One region of the Shewanella sp. SP2S2-6 genome, then DNA from elsewhere that is predicted to be linked to it. Evidence: predicted binding sites of a transcription regulator. Region 1 holds the regulator's gene; the other holds the start of a gene.
What was found. The regulator FliA, encoded in region 1, starts transcription of late flagellar genes. The targets are predictions, from matches to a motif close to CTAAAGNTNNNNNNNNNNNNGCCGATA.

Region 1 (6,727 bases):
TTATATCAATGAATCATAGGTATAATTCTCCTTAATTAGTCTGGTTGATTTTGTTGGCGCGTTTTTTGCTTTTCGCTTATTACACGTCAAAATTTAGGTTATAGCGAATGGATGTTAAAGCGACTCTTGGTCAAGTAAAACAAATGCGGCTGAGCTCATTCAAAGGCATTGGTACGCCTATGGTTGTGCTTGCTGCATTGGCCATGATTGTTTTACCTATCCCTCCATTTCTATTAGACATACTTTTCTCATTCAACATTGCCTTAGCGCTCATCGTATTGTTAGTCGCTATTTATACCGATAGACCATTAGATTTCGCCGCTTTTCCAACTGTATTGCTGGTGGCGACATTACTACGACTTGCACTCAACGTTGCTTCAACTCGTGTGGTATTACTCGAGGGCCATAATGGTGGCGATGCAGCAGGTAAGGTGATTGAAGCCTTCGGTTCCGTGGTGATTGGCGGTAACTATGCCGTTGGCTTGGTTGTCTTTATCATTTTGATTATTATCAACTTTGCGGTAGTGACTAAAGGTGCTGGTCGTATTGCTGAAGTGAGTGCCCGCTTTACCTTAGATGCTATGCCTGGTAAGCAAATGGCAATTGATGCCGACCTAAATGCCGGTACTTTGAATCAAGAACAAGCAAGATTACGTCGAGCAGAAGTGACCCGTGAAGCGGATTTCTATGGTGCGATGGACGGTGCTTCAAAATTTGTAAAAGGTGATGCCGTTGCGGGTATCATGATTCTAGTGATCAACATCTTAGGTGGTTTCATCATAGGTATTGTTCAGCATGGCTTAAGTTTTTCTGAAGCGGTTGAAATTTATACCTTGCTGACTATCGGTGATGGTCTGGTGGCGCAGATCCCTGGGTTATTATTGTCAATCGCAGCAGCATTGATGGTGACCCGTCAAAATGAATCCGGTGATATGGGCCAAATGATGATGAGTCAGATGTTTGACAGTCATAAGTCATTGGGTATCGCTGCTGGAGTCCTATTTGTCATGGGAATCGTTCCTGGCATGCCGCATATGGCGTTCTTAAGTTTTGCTTTTATGACTGCAGGTGCCGCCTATTTTGTCTATAAGCGTAATGAATCAAAACGCATTAAAGCCCTAGAGCAAGTTAAGTCTGGCCCTGTAGAGAGGCAAGATAAGGAGCCTAAAGAGTTGGGCTGGGATGATGTGCATCATGTTGATACTATTGGGCTTGAGGTGGGATATCGTTTAATTCCGCTGGTCGATAAAGGTCAAGGTGGCGAGTTATTAAGCCGTATCAAAGGCGTACGTAAAAAGTTATCCCAAGAACTGGGCTTCTTAGTGCCAGCAGTGCATATTCGCGATAATTTAGATTTGTCGCCCAATGCCTATCGCATTTCATTAATGGGCGTAGTTGTTGGTGAGGCGGATATTCGTCACGACTGCGAATTGGCGATCAATCCTGGCCAAGTCTATGGCAAGCTCGATGGTATTGAAACGCGTGACCCAGCTTTTGGTCTGGAGGCGGTATGGATTGCTCCTGAATTACGTGAACACGCGCAAACATTAGGGTATACGGTTGTTGATGCCGCCACGGTTGTGGCAACCCATATTAGCCAATTGCTGACCAATAATGCTGCTAAGTTGTTAGGTTACGAAGAAGTGCAACAACTGATGGATATGCTTGCGAAACACTCGCCTAAACTGGTGGATGGCTTTATTCCTGATGTCATGCCACTCGGACATGTCGTAAAAGTGATGCAGAACCTGTTAAATGAAGGGGTTTCAGTCAGAGACTTGCGTACAATAGTGCAAACTTTGTTAGAATACGGCACTAAGAGTAATGACACTGAAGTTTTGACCGCCGCGGTGCGTATTGCATTGAAACGTATGATAGTCCAAGAGATCTCTGGTCCAGAGTTAGAAATCCCCGTCATTACATTGGCGCCAGAGTTGGAACAGATGTTGCATCAATCAATGCAGGCAACCGGTGGTGATGGTCCAAATATTGAACCCGGTCTTGCAGAACGCATGCAGCAGTCCCTTGCCGATGCGGCTCAGAAGCAAGAAATGGTCGGACAACCCGCCATATTGTTGACGTCAGGTATGTTACGCGCGACGCTGTCACGCTTTGTTAAACATACTATTCCTAATCTCAGAGTCATTTCGTATCAAGAAATACCTGATGAGAAGCAAATACGTATCGTATCTGCAGTCGGCCAGTAGAGGACGCATAAGTGAAGATTAAACGATTTTTTGCCAAAGACATGCGCGCCGCACTGGCCCAAGTGAAAGAAACACTCGGCTCAGATGCCGTCATTATGTCAAATAAGAAAGTGAATGGTGGCATCGAAATTGTCGCTGCCGTTGACTATGATGAGCCTAAAGCAAAAACCGCAGCTACTGCGCCAGCGCCAACCTTTATGGACGTGAGTGACGACCTCGTATCCCTAGGCGCTAAGCAGCCTATACGAGTAGAAACCCGTGCAAAGCCTGCGGCACCTGCTGACTCATTACAAGCCTTGTTAGAGAAGCAGCAAAGTCGTTTGAATCAACAGATGTCGCATCAGCAAGTTGATGCAGATTTACCTGCATGGGCTAAGGGCTTACAAGCGCCGGCTACTGCCAAAGTAGAGCGTCGCGAAGCGCCTGCCGCTTTTGATAAGAAGCCACAAACATCACAGAAACAAAATGCCGATATTGAGGCAATGCGTGATGAGCTAGCTTCATTGCGTAATTTGTTAACACATCAAGTGTCCTCTTTGATGACAGAACATAAAAAACGTATCGACCCTGTCGGAGCTATGCTCGAAGCCAAGTTACTTGAGGCAGAATTTTCCCCAGCGGTTGCCAATAAATTAGCGGCGCTGAGCCAACATTATACGCCTGCAGAATTAGTCAGAGCTTTACCTCAAAGTCTCGCTAACTTGCTTGATAATCAAGGTGATGACATTGTTAAGCAGGGCGGTGTGGTGGCCTTAGTTGGCCCAACCGGTGTCGGCAAAACCACGTCATTAGCTAAACTTGCGGCCCGTTTTGCAGCTCATCATGGTGCAGAGCATGTTGCTTTGATAACGACAGACCATTATCGCATCGGAGCCTATGAGCAATTAGCAACCTATGGCAAAATAATGGGCTGCCCTGTAAAGCAAGCTCATGATCTGAATGAATTAGAGCAAATTCTTTATCAGTTTAGAAATCGCAAGCTAGTATTGATAGATACGGCTGGCATGGGACAGCGAGATATGCGTCTTTACCAGCAACTTGATAATTTAACTGCAAATAGCAGGATACCTATCCGCAGTTATCTGGTACTGTCTGCGACAGGACAGCGCCGTGTATTGCAAGATGCAGTCAATCATTTTAAACGCATTCCCCTATCTGGTGTCGTTCTTACAAAACTCGATGAATCTGTGTCGTTAGCAGGGGCATTAAGTGTGTTGATCCAAAACGGATTACCGTTAAGTTATGTTACTGATGGGCAAAGAGTTCCTGAAGATATGAAAGTTGCGGATACCTTAGATTTAGCCCAACAGGCACTCGCAGCGTTAGATAGTACAGAACAACAATCATTACAAGACACAGCGTGGTCAGATAATATGGCCTGTGCATTTGAGTAGATTTATGACCCTGGATCAAGCAAGTGGTTTACGTATGATGAATCAACCCTATAACGAAAAAGTGAAAGTAATCGCGGTCACAGGTGGTAAAGGTGGCGTTGGCAAAACCAGCGTTTCCATTAATACAGCTGTGGCATTAGCCGAAAAAGGCAAGCGTGTCTTGGTACTTGATGCTGACCTTGGCTTAGCAAACGTCGATGTCATGCTGGGTATTCGTGCCGAGCGTAACCTCTCCCATGTTCTCTCTGGTGATGCAGAGCTTGACGATATTATCGTTCGCGGCCCTAAGGGAATTGGCATAGTGCCAGCCACTTCAGGGACGCAAGGGATGGTGGAATTAAGCCCAGCGCAGCATGCAGGGTTAATTCGCGCTTTCAGTGAGATGCGGACTCAGTTTGATATTCTAGTCGTAGATACTGCTGCTGGGATTTCAGATATGGTGCTCAGTTTCTCACGTGCATCGCAGGATGTGCTGGTCGTTGTTTGTGATGAACCCACATCGATAACTGATGCCTACGCCCTGATAAAAATCCTCAGCCGTGAGCATGGCGTGTTCCGTTTTAAAATAGTTGCCAATATGGTGCGTAGTTTACGCGAAGGTATGGAATTATTTGCTAAACTCAGTAAAGTGACCGACAGATTTTTAGATGTCGCCCTTGAATTAGTTGCAACTATTCCATTTGACGAAAACTTACGTAAATCAGTTCGTAAGCAAAAACTGGTAGTTGAAGCTTATCCTAAATCACCAGCGGCGATTGCGTATCAAGGATTGGCAAATAAAATTCTGAGCTGGCCTGTACCGCAGCAACCTGGTGGGCATTTGGAGTTTTTCGTTGAGCGTTTAGTGCAACGACCAGATTTTCAAGAGGAAAAAACGAGTGAATAAAGCCGCTGCGTATACTTGTTTAGACAATAAATCGTCGATCGTTGAACAGTATGCTCCGTTGGTTAAAAGAATTGCGCATCATTTACTCGCCAGACTACCTGCCTCAGTGCAGCTAGATGATTTACTCCAAGCTGGGATGATGGGTTTATTAGAAGCATCATCCAAGTTTGATGGTGGCAAGGGTGCGAAATTTGAAACCTTCGCCGGCATACGTATACGAGGGGCGATGTTAGATGAAATTCGCCGTGGTGATTGGGTGCCTCGTTCCGTTCATCGTAATAACCGCAAGGTTGCACATGCTATTGATGAGTTAGAGCAAGAACTGGGCCGTGATGCACGCGACACAGAAATTGCAGAAAAACTTGATATGACGCTCGATGAGTACCATCATATTCTTAACGATGTTTCTGTCGGAAAAATCATAGGGATAGAAGACTTAGGCGTATCTCAGGATATACTTACAGTGAGTGATCGGTCCGATGATGACTCATTTGAAGCATTAGCTGAGAACCAATTTCATTCTGCGCTGGTTGAGGCAATTAAATTATTGCCTGAAAGAGATGCATTAGTGTTATCCCTGTACTACGATGAAGCATTGAATTTAAAAGAGATTGGCGCCATTCTTGAGGTCAGTGAATCGCGTGTTAGCCAGATATTAAGTCAGGCAATGTTGCGATTGAAAGCTAAACTCAAGCACTGGACATAAGTATAATTATTAATCGAGCACAGAATGTCAGCTCACCGGAGGAAACCTTGGACAAGAATATGAAGATTCTCATTGTTGACGATTTTTCGACAATGAGGCGTATCATCAAGAACTTGTTGCGAGACTTGGGGTTTAACAATACCCAAGAAGCAGACGATGGCTCAACAGCCCTGCCGATGTTGCAAAAGGGGGATTTTGATTTTGTTGTTACAGATTGGAATATGCCCGGTATGCAAGGCATCGATCTGTTAAAAGCAATTCGCGCAGATGATTCGCTAAAGCATTTACCCGTATTAATGGTGACAGCTGAAGCAAAACGTGAACAGATTATCGCTGCCGCTCAAGCGGGAGTGAATGGATATGTGGTTAAGCCTTTTACCGCTGCAACGCTTAAAGAGAAGCTAGATAAAATATTCGAACGACTCGCTTGAGCAAGGATGAGCTATGAAGTCACAAACATCAGGGCTCATCACGCTCGAACAAGCTCAGCACTTGGTTGAATTATTAAGTGTCGGTGAGCAACGTCAGGCAGATGATTTATTTCGGGAGCTTGCTGCTCCACTGCAACGAGAATTATTTGAAGAGGTAGGGAAATTAACTCGGCAACTTCATAGCGCTTTAATGGATTTTCAAGTTGATAATCGTCTAGCTGAATTAGCCAATACAGAAATTCCCGATGCCAAACAACGTTTAAATTACGTTATTGACATGACTGAACAAGCGGCAAATAAAACCATGGATGCGGTAGAAGAATGTTTACCTTTGGCCAATGCCGTAACGGTAAATATTCAAAAAGTCATGCCATCTTGGGACAAATTAATGCGCCGGGAAATAGAACTCAGCGAGTTTAAGGTTCTTTGCCACGATGTCCAAGATCTTATGTCCCGTAGTTCAAATGACTCGACTCGACTGCGTGAATTGTTAAATCAAATATTGATGGCGCAAGATTTTCAAGACTTAACAGGACAAATGATACGTCGTGTTATTGATCTGGTTATGGAAGTAGAAAGTAATCTGGTTTCTATGCTGACGGTATTTGGTGAGCAGCCTATGATTGAAAGTCAGATTGCTCAGAAAAATAATATTGAAGCGGAAGGGCCGATAATGAATGCCGAGCTTCGTCAAGATGTAGTAACGGGTCAAGACGAAGTGGATGATCTTCTATCGAGTCTGGGTTTCTAACTGGGAGTCAATTTGATGGCCTTTGATGTAGATGAAGAGATACTCCAGGACTTTTTAATCGAAGCCGGTGAAATTTTAGAGCTTCTGCAAGAGCAACTCGTTGCGCTTGAAAATAATCCTGATGACACTAACTTGCTAAACGCCATTTTTAGAGGGTTCCACACCGTTAAAGGTGGCGCAGGCTTTCTTAGCTTAACTCCCATGGTCGATGTGTGTCATGAGGCTGAAAATACCTTCGATTTATTACGGACTGGTAAACGTAGCGTCAATGCAGAGCTGATGGATATTATTTTGCAGGCTGTTGATGCAATTAATACCATGTTTGCTCAAACGCAGCAGGGCGAGCAGCAAG
Region 2 (6,727 bases), on a different contig from region 1:
TCAAATCCAATCAGGCTAAACACCACCAGCAAGATAATCGCCGACAACTTAGCAGCGGCGGTCAGATTGCCATAACCCAACCAAGTGTCGTATACGGCCGTGGTTAAGGTTGGCACGGCAAAATAGTTAACCGTCGCAAAATCGGCGGCGGTTTCCATCGCCACCAAAGCCACGCCAACCGCGAGTGCAGGCCTTGCCATAGGCAAAGAAAGCCGCCAAAAACTCTGCCAGGGTGAACAGCCCATAATGCGTGAAGCATGGGCCAAACTTAAGGATTGCTCCATAAACGCGGTACGCGCCAAGAGATAAATATAGGGAAATAACACCAGCGACAACATGCACGCCGCGCCGCCTAAGGTGCGAATATCGGGGAAGAAATAATCCTGCGGTGAACTCCAGCCAAATATCGATCTCAAGCTACGCTGCACTGGCCCCGCATAATCGAGCAAATCGGTGTAAACGTAGGCAACAATGTACCCCGGCATAGCGAGGGGCAATAATAGTGCCCATTGCAAATAACGCCTGCCGACAAATTCACAGCGAGCCATCAACCAAGCACAAGGTAACGCGAGTAATAACGCGCCCAAACTCACCCAAAAGATCAACAATAAACTGTTGATGATATAAGTCGGCAGAACCGTTGCCATCAGGTGGCCAAACACGGCTTCGTCAGGCTGCAAAGCCTGCAATATCAGCGCAATCAGTGGCAATACCAGTATGGTGGCGACCGCATAACCAGCAAGCGACCAGCTTCTGGCTAATCCTAAAATCATGTCAATCCTTAAAAAGTCACAGCACCAATCAATGGCGCTGATAACCTAATCTGCAATTTGTCACTCGCACTTAAAGCAAAATGCTAGAGATCAAACTGCACTTCATCTAATAACTTAACCGCCGCTTGGTGATATTCGGCCAGTTTGAAAATAGGCAATTGATCCGACTTAAACTCGCCCCATGAAGCCACTAAGGTTGAAGGTACCACATCGGCTTTCACTGGATATTCCATATTCACATCAGCATAAGCCTTTTGAGCCACATCGGCGGATAAGAATTCCATCAATTTAATCGCATTGGCTTTATTCGGTGCATGACGGGTTAATACCATACCAGACACGTTCACATGGGCACCGCGATCGGCTTGGTTCGGGAAGTTAATCGTCACCGCTTCAGCCCAGCTTTTTTGCTCTGGGTCTTGCATCATGTTGCCGTAATAATAGCTGTTGCCGATGGCGATATCACATAAGCCTTCTTTTACCGCTTTCACTTGGGCTCTATCGTTACCCTGTGGCTTGCGCGCTAAGTTACTCTTCACGCCTGCCAGCCAAGTTTTCGCCTCAGCTTCGCCGTGGTGGGCAATCATAGATGCCACTAACGCTATGTTGTATGGATGCTTACCGCTGCGGGTACAGATTTTGCCTTTGTATTTAGGATCGGCGAGTTCTTCATAGGTAATTTGCTGCGGCCCTAAACGATCTTTCGCCGTGTAGAGATTTCGCACTCGCATAGTCAGGGCATACCACTCGCCATCGGGGTCGCGATACTGAGCAGGAATATTGCTTTCGAGTTGGGTATTTTTAACCGGTGAAGTCAGATCTTTATCGACTAATTCAACCAGACGTGAGAAATCAGAGGTCAGCACCAGATCTGCTGGGGATAAACGACCTTCACGGGCGAGACGCTCGGCAATGCCGTCTTTTGCAAAAACCAAATTCACACCTATGCCGGTTTCTTCGGTGAAACGCGTCAGGATAGGCTCCACCAAGAAGGCTTGGCGATAAGAATAAACTGTTAATTTATCATCAGCATTCGCCGAATGCCCAACCGACATTAACCCAACGACTGCTGCGCAAGTTACCCATTTCATTACCGATTTCTCCCCAAAGTGATGACGTGTTCAGCGAGTGTGAACATGGCTGCATTAATGATAATGCTTATCAGTTGCGCAAGAGTAATAGATAGATAAGTGGAGGGCAATAGTCTATTTAAATTTTTGTTTTTAATGAGTTTAAACTCAAAACTGGTGATTATCTCAAATCAAACTAAACTGAACCTTAATTTGCTTAAAATGCTTTTAGGAGGCGTTATGTTAACTGTTTTGCTGCTAGGCGTAGTCGCAGTGGCGCTATTTGGCTTATTTAAACTCAACACTGGCCACAAGCGGCATAAACACTATGCGAAAGCTGTCAATCAACACGCCGACGGGACTAAGCCGCATGCATCACAAGCCCATCATTTTCACAGCGTAAGCATAGTGAATGACGGCAGTTGCTGTAAACAGGTTGAAACATTCTCTGGAAAACGTTTTTTATCGAAGGATGCACCGGAAATCCCGATGGAAGAATGCACTATGACCCACTGCCAATGCCGCTATCAACACCATGAAGATAGACGCCAAATAGGGAATGATCGCAGAGTCGAATACGGGGTCACGCGGGATTTATTCGGCGCTTTTGGAGAACAAAACCGCCGTGACAGACCAAAGGGAAGACGCGCAACCGACGGCTGAGCATCTTCATCCAGTTACTGGGGACGTGTTTGAATAAATGCGGGTAGATCACGCATCTCACTAAACCAAAGTGCCGTCGCAGGGGCAACCTTGCGCCAATCTAACTCTGGATGTCTAAAGTCCACATAATCAAGCAAGCAAATCAAGGCTAATTGCGGTGCCTGAATCGTGGCTTGGGTGATCACGGTTTGCAGCTCAACCTGCATAAGTCCACGCAGCAATGCTTGTTCAAAACGGGCCGTCCAAAAAGCCGATCTCACACCTTCATCTTCACGCATCTGCTCTTGGCGCAATTTTACCGCGCTATCGATTAAGCCTTTTATCAAGGAATACTGACACTCCAACACCCAGTTATTACTTGAGATGCCAAACATCTTACGATCGCCAAGCTCAGCATCTAGGTAACGCATAATCACTTCGCTATCGAATAGTGCCACGCCATCGTTAGTGATAAGACAAGGGATCTGTCCTAACGGGTTAGCATCGAGTAATTCAGCGCTGTTTTCAAAGGGATTGACTAGCAGCTCTTCGATATTGTTAATCCCTAAATACTGGATTAAGGCTCTAACACAACGGGCATAGGGTGAAGCTTGAGAACTTAACAACTTCATCAAAAAATTTCCTTTTATTTGCACTAAACGCTAAGGCTATTAAGGGGTGAGAACAGTTTGCTCTCACCGCCTATAAAATGGGATCACCAATATTTCTCTACGGTAATTTGTCCGGGAGCACGACGTAAATTCTTCACTAATCCCTTATCGAGTAAGGCGCTTTGCGCGCCATTGATCATTCCGGGATTGCCACAAATCATAACTTGGGAATCAGCAGCGCTTAAAGTTACTCCTGCCTTTTTTTCAATCTCACCCGAGACCAGGCCCTCGGGTATACGACACTGCAACGCATCGGCAAAGGGTTCACGGGTCACACTCAAGACTAATGTAAACTGTGCTGGGTATGTGCGCTCTAACTCACGCAGCTTATCAAGATACGCCAAATCCTGCGCCTCGCGCACGCCATACACAAGTACGACTTTTTCGAAACGCTCCCAAGGCTCATGGGTATCGAGCATAGACAAAAATGGTCCTACTGCAGTACCTGTAGCCAAAAACCATAAGTGCTTGCCTTGGAGTTCACCCTTAGGAATTTCCGCTAAGGTCATAAAACCAGTCGCGGTTGAGGTAATTTCAATTTCATCGCCTATGCCAAGGTTTTGCAATTGCGGCGATAACAGGCCGTCCTCTACCGCGACTGCGAGCACTTCGGCATAGGGTTTGTCGGGAGAATTGACTAAGGAGTATGCTCTGGCAACACGCTTATCATCTTGCATTTGACTTAACTTGATAAACTGGCCAGGAATAAATGGGGCTAACTCGGCGGCGATGCGCAATGAAAATAACTTATCGCTCCAATCAATACGTTCTATAACTTGTCCCCTAGTCCACATAGCTTACCCTCAAGCGAAACGTTAAATAGGCTTCCAGCATAGACTTTTTTCCGCATAACAAAAACCCCTTATGTAAGGGGCTTATGATGATAGAACCGAAAACAATAAAGCATTAAGTGGCACTCGATTGTGTCTCATCTGTCTTCTTGTTAAAACTATCTCTAAAGGCCTGTAGTCCCTCTTGCACTAAACCATAGGTTTTATCGACACCATCGGCAATATCCCCCTGCAACACTTTAAGGCCAGACAGAATGTCTTTCGCTTCTTTAAAACCGTTGTCAATGGCACCACCAATAATCCCCATAAAACTATCGAGTTGCTCATCTAAGCTCATACCCGAATTTTGTTGCTGGTGAATGCTAAAGAATTGCGTCGCAAAACTCACGATACGATCGGCTGTAGCCTCTGGAGAAGTATCAACACCATTATCGTAAGCGGTTTGAATCGCGTTCTCGCCCATAGTGGGTGCTAACTCTTTATTAATTGACTCTATCGCAGCGCGATAAAGCAAAGCCATAGACTGATCGCCTGACTTGATATTCACATCTTGCTGTGCCGATAAAATCGCTTGATTCATCAGCTGCTTACTCGTTTGCTGCGCGGTTTGTTTCGAGGTCACTTCGGTGGTTTTCGCGTCCTTCGAATCACTCACTTCGGTACCCTTAGGCGCCGTATTTTCAGCATATTTTTTCTGCGGCAAAGGGGTACTTTGCACTTGAGAGGGTTTATTGATTTCCATGATGACTATCCATTCAATTCGGGTCGACTTTATTATCGACCAAAATTTAACCAGCTTTAGTAATTTTTAGAATTGAAGTACCATCGTGACCACAAGGTCATGATAAGGCCCGCATAAATTGAGTGGGTTTATTCTGTATAAAGTGCATAAAGCGCCATCCACCCGCATGCAGATCATTACTATCGTCGAGCTTAGAGATAAGCCAATAGAAAAGGATGTTACACCATGGCAGCAGGCCGCAATTTGAGTCATTTCCGCTTTCACGTGTTTACACAAATGCTTAAGTGCACTATTGAGCACTATACGAGCATCAATATCAAACGCCTTAGTTTGCTCACCGGTCTTATTATCTTAACTTGCCTCAGCCTCGCCCCGATTAGCCAAGCCCATGCTGAAAACAGGCTGATTATTTTAGTCAGACATGCCGAAAAAGCCGACACGCCAGCCAATGACCCACAGTTATCGCCCAAGGGGGAAATGCGCGCAACGTCACTGATCACCGCCTTGAACCGCACGCCATTGTCGCAACTCATCGCGACTCAATACCTGCGAACCCAGCAAACACTCGCGCCTATCGCCGAGGCTCGCCATTTGCCCGTGACGATAGTCGAGGCAGCCAAACCTATCGAAGAACATATTCAGCTGATTGTCGAACAAGTGCATGCGGTACGAGGTAATACGCTCATCGCTGGTCATTCAAACACAGTGCCATTAATCATCAAAGCCCTTGGTGGACCTGAGGTCCAAACAATCGGCGAAGAGGACTACAGCCAGCTGTTTTTGCTCTCTCTCAATGATGGCCAACCCGCGAGCTTGATCGCCACCCGTTACGGACAAGAATAAGGATAAATGACATGAGTGAACTCAATTGGTTTATGTGGGGACTCGATCTATTTTCAGGACTATTTTTGATCGTCATCGGCTTCGCAGTACTCGCCGTTATTTACATGTATATCGCAGATAAAATGCAGACTAAACAAGCAGTAAGGCATAACTATCCCGTGATTGGTCGTTTTCGATATCTGTTCGAAAAACAAGGTGAGTTTTTCAGGCAATACTTTTTCGCCCAAGACAGGGAAGAATTGCCCTTCAACCGTGCTGAACGCAGCTGGGTTTACCGCGCCGCTAAAAATGTTGATAGAACCATAGCCTTTGGTTCGACTCGCCCCTTGGATACTGCCGGTACTATCATGTTTATGAATACCGCCTTCCCGACCCAAGATGAAGATATTACTCCTATTCATCCGCTGACGATTGGCACTCACTGTCGTCAACCTTATACCACTCAAGCCATTTGCCATATTTCAGCCATGAGTTTTGGCGCCCTATCGCGCCCAGCTATCACCGCCCTTTCCCATGGCGCAGCGCAGGCGGGTTGCTGGCTTAATACGGGTGAAGGTGGCTTGAGTCCTTATCATCTCAAAGGCGGTTGCGATCTCGTCTTTCAAATTGGAACGGCCAAATACGGCGTTCGCAATGAACAAGGGCATTTAGATGATGAAAAACTGAAAGCGATAGCGATTCATCCAGAAGTCAAAATGTTCGAAATCAAAATGAGCCAAGGGGCAAAACCAGGCAAAGGTGGCATTTTACCCGGTATTAAAGTGAATGCTGAAATTGCCCATATTCGCGGCATTCCTGAGGGACACGACTCAATCAGCCCCAATGGCCATATCGAATTTAAGTCAGTGAACGACATTTTGGATATGGTCGAACGAGTACGTGAAGTTACAGGTAAACCTACTGGCATTAAAGCCGTACTCGGTGATGTACAATGGCTGGAAGATTTATGTGATGAAATTGAACGCCGCGGCGAAGACTCAGCCCCCGACTTTTTCACCTTAGACAGCGCCGATGGCGGCACGGGCGCAGCGCCGCAACCGTTAATGGATTATGTCGGATTACCGCTGAAAGAAAGCTTACCTATCCTAGTCAATATCTTGATCCAACGAGGCTTGCGTAAACGTATCAAAGTCATCGCCTCGGGCAAACTTATCGTCCCATCTAGAGTCGCTTGGGCTTTGGCATTAGGTGCTGA

Region 2: Q4Q57_RS06225 (DUF5610 domain-containing protein) is a predicted target of FliA. The motif match lies at 4,723-4,749, and genes of this name have one in related genera.

What each region holds. Positions count from the first base shown of each region.
Region 1 is NZ_JAUOEQ010000004.1:8,252-14,978, reverse strand. It holds gene flhA (flagellar biosynthesis protein FlhA) at 108-2,207, shown strand; gene flhF (flagellar biosynthesis protein FlhF) at 2,219-3,601, shown strand; gene Q4Q57_RS04605 (MinD/ParA family protein) at 3,606-4,487, shown strand; gene Q4Q57_RS04600 (RNA polymerase sigma factor FliA) at 4,480-5,193, shown strand; gene cheY (chemotaxis response regulator CheY) at 5,241-5,624, shown strand; gene Q4Q57_RS04590 (protein phosphatase CheZ) at 5,638-6,375, shown strand; gene Q4Q57_RS04585 (chemotaxis protein CheA) at 6,391-6,727, shown strand, end outside.
Region 2 is NZ_JAUOEQ010000005.1:161,593-168,319, reverse strand. It holds gene Q4Q57_RS06250 (iron ABC transporter permease) at 1-773, opposite strand, end outside; gene Q4Q57_RS06245 (Fe(3+) ABC transporter substrate-binding protein) at 857-1,864, opposite strand; gene Q4Q57_RS06240 (hypothetical protein) at 2,084-2,506, shown strand; gene Q4Q57_RS06235 (glutathione S-transferase N-terminal domain-containing protein) at 2,521-3,117, opposite strand; gene Q4Q57_RS06230 (ferredoxin--NADP reductase) at 3,201-3,950, opposite strand; gene Q4Q57_RS06225 (DUF5610 domain-containing protein) at 4,063-4,689, opposite strand; gene Q4Q57_RS06220 (histidine phosphatase family protein) at 4,915-5,532, shown strand; gene Q4Q57_RS06215 (FMN-binding glutamate synthase family protein) at 5,544-6,727, shown strand, end outside.